2 regions of the Paracidovorax avenae ATCC 19860 genome follow, and region 2 is predicted to be linked to the other one. Evidence: riboswitches for the same ligand, from Rfam matches in the RefSeq annotation. Region 2 holds a riboswitch; the other holds the start of a gene.
What was found. Region 2 has a riboswitch for thiamine pyrophosphate ahead of thiO (glycine oxidase ThiO). Riboswitches for the same ligand answer to the same signal wherever they lie in the genome.
Positions count from the first base shown of each region.

Region 1 (3,397 bases), 1.6 Mb from region 2:
CGTGTAGAACGGCGCCTCGTGGCAGGTCTTGAGCTGCTCGGTCATGTTGGCCTGGATCATGTGCATGGGCACGTGGCCGGGGCCTTCGATCATGGTCTGCACGTCGTGCTTCCATGCGATCTGCGTCAGCTCGCCCAGCGTGCGCAGCTCGGCGAACTGCGCCTCGTCGTTGGCGTCGGACGCGCAGCCGGGCCGCAGGCCGTCGCCAAGGCTGAAGGACACATCGTACTGCTTCATGATGTCGCAGATGTCCTCGAAGTGCTCGTAGAGGAAGCTCTCGCGGTGGTGCGCCATGCACCACTTGGCCATGATGGATCCGCCGCGCGAGACGATGCCGGTGCGCCGCTGGGCCGTGAGGTGGATGAAGGCCAGGCGCACGCCCGCATGGATGGTGAAGTAGTCCACGCCCTGCTCCGCCTGCTCGATCAGCGTGTCGCGGAAGATCTCCCAGGTCAGGTCCTCGGCGATGCCGCCCACCTTCTCCAGCGCCTGGTAGATGGGCACGGTGCCGATGGGCACAGGGCTGTTGCGCACGATCCAGTCGCGCGTGGTGTGGATGTTCTTGCCCGTGGAGAGGTCCATCACGTTGTCCGCGCCCCAGCGGATCGCCCAGACCAGTTTTTCGACCTCTTCCTCGATGCTGGAGGTGACGGCCGAGTTGCCGATGTTGGCGTTGATCTTGACCTTGAAGTTGCGCCCGATGGCCATGGGCTCGACCTCGGGGTGGTTGATGTTGGCCGGGATGATGGCCCGGCCGCGCGCCACCTCGTCGCGCACGAACTCCGGCGTGATGATCTTCGGGATGCTCGCGCCCATCGCGTTGCCGGCCAGGCGCTGCTCGCGAGCCGCGTCCTGCTGGTAGAGCGCCATCCATTCGCGGCGGCCGTTCTCGCGCAGGGCCACGTACTCCATCTCGGGCGTGACGATGCCCTTCCTGGCGTAGTGCATCTGCGTCACGTTGGCGCCGCTTCTGGCGCGCAGGGGCGTGCGCTGCAGAGCGGCAGACTCGGCGCGCAGGGCCGCGAGGCGGACGGCGTCGTCGGACTTGCTGCCGTCATCCAGCGCCTGCGGCTTGCGGCCTTCGTAGCGCTCGGTGTCGCCGCGGCCCTCGATCCAGGCGCCGCGCACGCTGGCGAGGCCCCGCCGCACATCGATGTCCGCCGTGGGGTCGGTGTAGGGGCCGGACGTGTCATAGACGCTGACCTGCTCGCCGTTGGTGAGCGCGATGTCGCGCACGGGCACGCGCAGGTCGGGGCGGCTGCCGGTCAGATAGTTCTTGGTGGAGGCGGGAAAGGGTTCACGGGTCAGCGAGAGCAGCTGGGCGAACTTGTCGGGGGCGTTCATGCGGGCAATCTCCTCGGGTAGGTGGAAATGTGCTCCGCATGGGGCCAGGTGCACCGTACCGGCCTCCTTGCGGAGGCGCCGCTGCGCGGACCTTCCCCATGGAAAGGGGACGGCGCGTGGCGGCCAGGCGGATGCCCGGAAGGCTTCCGCCTGCAGGTGCGGGAATCCCGGCTGCAGCTCTTCTTACGCTGGTACTAACCAGATCAAGTTCGCGGTTCCGGCGGTCAGGTCCGCCGTCTCAGCACGCCCAGAAACCCTTCGAGTCTCTACGTGCACCCCGGAGCAGGCGCGAGTATAGGAGCGATGCCCGGCCGTGTCATCCCGCGGCGGGGTGCGCCAGCGGACATCAGAGGAATCGCTCGAGCGCCAGCACCGCGAAGAAGGCGAAGGCCGAGAGCACCGTCCACTTGACGATGACGATGCCGAAGCGCTTGTAGCGCGGCTGCCCGGTGGCCACGTAGAACACGAACGACACCACCGCCAGCAGCAGCAGGAAGAAGAAGAGACCGCGGAACAGCAGCATGGCGGCGCGGGCTCACCAGGCCTGCACGGGCGCGGCGAACCCGGTGGGCGCCTGCCGTTCGCTCTCGAACGTGGCGATCTCCCAGGCGTCCTCGTGGGCCAGCAGTTCGCGCAGCAGCCGGTTGTTCATCGCGTGGCCCGAGCGGAACGCGCTGTAGGCCGCCAGCAGCGGCCGGCCGACGATGTAGAGGTCGCCGATGGCGTCGAGGATCTTGTGCTTCACGAACTCGTCGTCATAGCGCAGGCCGTCGGCATTGAGCACCTTGTAGTCGTCCATGACGATGGCGTTGTCGAGCCCGCCGCCCAGGGCCAGGCCGCTCGCGCGCATCATCTCCACGTCCTTCGTGAAGCCGAAGGTGCGCGCACGCGCGATGTCGCGCGTGTAGTTGCCCGCGCCGAGGTCGAACTCCACGCTCTGGCCGGTGGAATCCACGGCCGGGTGGGCGAAGTCGATCTCGAAGCGCAGCTTGTAGCCGTGGTAGGGCTCGAGCCGCGCCCACTTGAGCTGCTGGCCCTCGCCCTCGCGCACCTCGACGGGGCGCGTGACGCGGATGAATTTCTTGGGCGCGTTCTGCAGCACCACGCCGGCGCTCTGCAGCAGGAACACGAAGGAGGCCGACGAGCCGTCGAGGATGGGCACTTCCTCGGCCGTGATGTCGATATAGAGATTGTCCAGCCCCAGGCCTGCGCAGGCCGACATGAGGTGCTCGACCGTGTGCACCTTGGCGCCGCCCACGCCGATGGTGGACGCCATGCGCGTATCCACGACGGATTCGGCCCGGATCGGGATGTCCACGGGTTCGGGCAGGTCGATGCGGCGGAACACGATGCCCGTGTCCGGCGCGGCGGGACGCAACGTGAGCTCGACCCGCTGGCCACTGTGCAGGCCCACGCCGACGGCGCGGGTGAGGGTCTTGATCGTGCGTTGCTGGAGCATCCCGCAATTTTAGGTGGCGGCACCCGTCCCTGCCCGCACAGATGGCTATGCCATTCATAGCCCACACGTCACAACGGAAACAAAAAGCCGCCCTGCCTCCTTGCGGAAGCGGGGCGGCCAGAGCCTCCGGACGAAGGCGACCCTGGGGGTCAGTCTGCCTGCTTGCGCAGGAAGGCCGGGATCTCCAGGTCGTCCATGCCGCCCGAGGACAGTGCATCGACGCGGGCCGCGGCCTGCGTGCGGTTGGTGCGCCAGACGCTGGGCACCGACATGTTGCCGTAGTCGGCCTGCGATGCCGAACCACCCACCAGGCCACCGGCCGAACCCACGGCAGCGCCCGCGATGGGCATCTGGTAGGCGATGTTGTCGGTGCCGGTGCGCAGGCCGCCCTGCACCACGGAGATCGGCTGGCGGCGCGCGTTGGCGCGCGACAGGCCCGTCGCCACCACGGTGACGCGGATGTCGTCGCCCAGGCTGTCGTCGTAGGCCGCGCCGTAGATGACGTGGGCATCGGGCGAGGCGTAGGCGTTGATCGTGCTCATCGCCAGGCGCGACTCGGACAGCTTGAGGCTGCCCTTGGCGGCCGTGACCAGC
Region 1 covers NC_015138.1:833,175-836,571, reverse strand. The annotation lists gene thiC (phosphomethylpyrimidine synthase ThiC) at 1-1,344, opposite strand, end outside; TPP riboswitch at 1,508-1,634, opposite strand; gene ACAV_RS24890 (hypothetical protein) at 1,691-1,867, opposite strand; gene lpxC (UDP-3-O-acyl-N-acetylglucosamine deacetylase) at 1,880-2,803, opposite strand; gene ftsZ (cell division protein FtsZ) at 2,953-3,397, opposite strand, start outside.
Region 1: linked by a shared signal. The riboswitch ahead of thiC (phosphomethylpyrimidine synthase ThiC) and the one ahead of thiO (glycine oxidase ThiO) in region 2 are both predicted to bind thiamine pyrophosphate.

Region 2 (3,397 bases):
GCATCGTGCGCGCAGGCCATGGCGTCCAGCACCTGGAGCATGAGGCGGCCGGCCTCGGCCGCGGGCAGCGCACCCTGGTTCTGCAGCAACTGCCGCAACGTCAGGCCCGGGACGAACTCGAACACCGCGAAAACGAACGGTCCGCACACGCCCTCGTCGAGCAGCTGCACGATGTGCGGATGGTGGAGCCGGGCGCAGGCCGCGATCTCGCGCCGGAACCGCTTGAAAAGGCGCTCGTCCTCGTCGATGCGGACGAACTTCAGCACCACCTTCTGGGCGGTCTGGCGATGGGCCGCGGAAAACACGATGCCGTAGGAGCCCGTGCCGATCACGTCCTGCAGCACGTAGCGCTGCACGAGCGCGTCCTGCGCGGAGAAAGCTTCCCGGATGTGCCCCGGGTCCGGAGCGCGGAGACTCATGCGCCCTCCTGCCTGTGCCGCAGGCGGCCGTTCACAGGGCACCCCCGGTCGCGGCCGGATCGCGCTGGATGCGCTGCGCCACGGGCGCGTGCCCATGGTCGAGCGGGCCGGCGCCGCGGCCCGTGCGCACCGGCGCACCGGCCGTGATCGCCGCCTGCACGTAGGCATGCGCGGCAGCCACCGCTTCGCGCAGGCCGCTGCCGAGGGCCAGGTGGGCGGCGATCGCGGACGACAGCGTGCAGCCCGTGCCATGGCCGTTGCGCGTCGGGATACGCGCGGACCGCAGGCGCAGGTGCTGGGCCAGCCCCTGCACGGCCAGCACGTCCACCAGGGCGTCGCCCGGCAGGTGGCCGCCCTTGAGCAGCACGGCCGGGGCGCCGAGGCCCAGCAGTTCCTGCGCCGCGGCCTCCATGGCGCCCTCGTCCTGGATCGCACGGCCCAGCAGCATGCCCGCCTCGTCGAGGTTCGGCGTCACCACCGTGGCCAGCGGAAACAGCGCCTCCACCAGCACGCGCACGGTGTCCGGCGCGATGAGGCGGTCGCCGCTGGTGGCCACCATGACGGGATCGAGCACCACGTGGGGCAGCGCGTGCCGGCGGATCGCATCGGCCACCACCTCGGCGACCTCGGGGGCATGCAGCATGCCGATCTTGACGGCGTCCACGCCGATGTCTTCCACCACCGCGTCGATCTGGTCGCGCAGGATGGCGGCGGGCACGCCATGGATGGAGCGTACGCCCTGCGTGTTCTGGGCGGTGATGGCCGTGATGGCGGTCATGCCGTAGCAGCCCAGGGCGGCGAAGGTCTTCAGGTCGGCCTGGATGCCCGCCCCGCCCCCGCTGTCAGACCCTGCAATGGACAGGACGCGCACGTAGCGGGATCCTTCCACGGCGGACGCCGCCGGCCGTGGTTCGAGAGGCTTGGAATTCATGGCAAAAATTATGGCGCATGCGCGATATCAAATACGCCTTCCGCAGCGCTGTGCTGTAATTCAGCCAACGGACGAAACAGGGGTGCCGCGCCCGCCGGGCGCGGCTGAGAGAGACCCTCGGCACCCGATCCAGGTCATGCTGGCGTGGGGAGTTTCGACGGTGGACCGCCGCCTGTTCTCCGTGCCGCGCCTTCGCGCGCAAGCGCCCGACCGACGAGAACCGCATCCACCGCCCGCCCATGACTGCCCTGCTGTCCCCGCATTCCTCCATCGCCATCCTGGGCGCCGGCCTCATGGGCCGGCTGCTGGCCGCCGAGCTGGCGCGGCAGGGGCACGCCGTGGAGGTGTACGAGGCCCAGGGCCCGGACGCCCAGGGTGCCGCAGCCCGCATCGCCGCCGCCATGCTCGCGCCGCTGGCGGAATCCGCCATCACCGAACCCGGCGTGGTCCGCATGGGTCACCATGCCCTGTCGCGCTGGCCCCAGTTGCTGGCCGGCCTCGAGTGGCCCGTGTTCTTCCAGCAGGAGGGCACCCTCATCCTCTGGCACCGCCAGGATGCCGCCGAGGCCGCGCGGCTGCGCGGCGTGCTGGAGCGCACGGCCCGCACCGTGCCCGAACTGCCCGCCCTGCAGGTGCTCGACAGCAGGCAATTGCAGGAGGCGGAGCCCGCCCTCCAGGGGCAGCGCTTCCACCAGGGCCTGTACCTGCCCGGCGAGGGCCAGCTCGACAACCGGCAACTGCTCGCGGCCCTGGAACACTCCATGCGCGACCGCGGCGTGCGGGTGCACTGGCACAGCCCGCGCGCGCCGGAAGATTTCACGCCGGGCGCGGCCGTCCAGCCCGACTGGGTGCTGGACTGCCGGGGCCTGGGCGCCCGGGCGCAGTGGTCCGAACTCCGCGGCGTGCGCGGCGAGGTGGTCCGGCTGCACGCGCCCGGCGTGGCGTTGCGCCGCCCCACCCGGCTGGTGCACCCGCGCTATCCCATCTATATCGCCCCCAAAGAGGACCACATCTTCGTGATCGGCGCCACCGAGATCGAATCGGACGACCTCTCGCCCGCGAGCGTGCGCTCCACCCTGGAACTGCTGAGCGCGGCCTATGCCGTGCACCCCGGCTTCGCCGAGGCCCGGATCCTCGAGATCGCCACGCAGTGCCGCCCCACCCTGCCCGACAACCTGCCCGCGGTGCGGCGCACCGCGCCGCGCGTGCTGCAGGTGAACGGCCTGTACCGGCACGGCTTCATGATTTCCCCGGCCATCCTGGACGTGGTGATGGAATGCCTGAACGAAGGACAATCCCCCCTCGCCTCCCGCTTCGACCTGGCGCTGGACCTCGAACCCGCCGCCGCACTGCCATGAACGTCGTCATCAACCAGAAAGCCACCGAGCTGCCCGAGGGCGCCACCGTGGCCCATGCCATCGCGGCGATCGCCGCCCGCCCGCCTTTCGCGGTGGCCGTCAACACCGTGTTCGTCCCCCAGGCCCGCCATGCCGGCCACGCGCTGCGACCCGGCGACCGGGTGGAGATCATCGCGCCCGTGACGGGCGGCTGACCCCCGGCCACCGCGCCCGAACGCCCGACAGCCTTCGCCGGCCACGCCGTCTCCCCGCCTTCTTCTCCCTCGACATCCGCCATGCCCGACACCGCATCCGATGACGCCCTGGTCCTCTACGGCCAGCGCTTCGCCAGCCGGCTCCTGCTGGGAACCGCCCGCTATCCCTCGCCCAGCGTGCTGGAGGCCGCCGTGCGGCGTGCCCGCCCGGCCATGGTGACCGCCTCGCTGCGGCGCCAGGGCAGCAATCCCGCGGAAGCCGGCAGAGGCTTCTGGGAACTGCTGCGCCGGCTGGACGTGCCGGTGCTGCCGAACACCGCCGGCTGCCACAGCATCCAGGAGGCCGTCACCACCGCCCAGATGGCCCGCGAAGTCTTCGGCACGCCCTGGATCAAGCTGGAGCTGATCGGCGACGACTACACGCTGCAGCCAGACACGCTGAACCTCGTGGAGGCCGCCTCCCAGCTGGTGCGCGACGGCTTCCACGTGCTGCCC
Region 2 covers NC_015138.1:2,471,811-2,475,207, reverse strand. The annotation lists gene ACAV_RS10940 (TOMM system kinase/cyclase fusion protein) at 1-419, opposite strand, end outside; gene thiD (bifunctional hydroxymethylpyrimidine kinase/phosphomethylpyrimidine kinase) at 451-1,350, opposite strand; TPP riboswitch at 1,419-1,518, shown strand; gene thiO (glycine oxidase ThiO) at 1,590-2,708, shown strand; gene thiS (sulfur carrier protein ThiS) at 2,705-2,902, shown strand; gene ACAV_RS10920 (thiazole synthase) at 2,984-3,397, shown strand, end outside.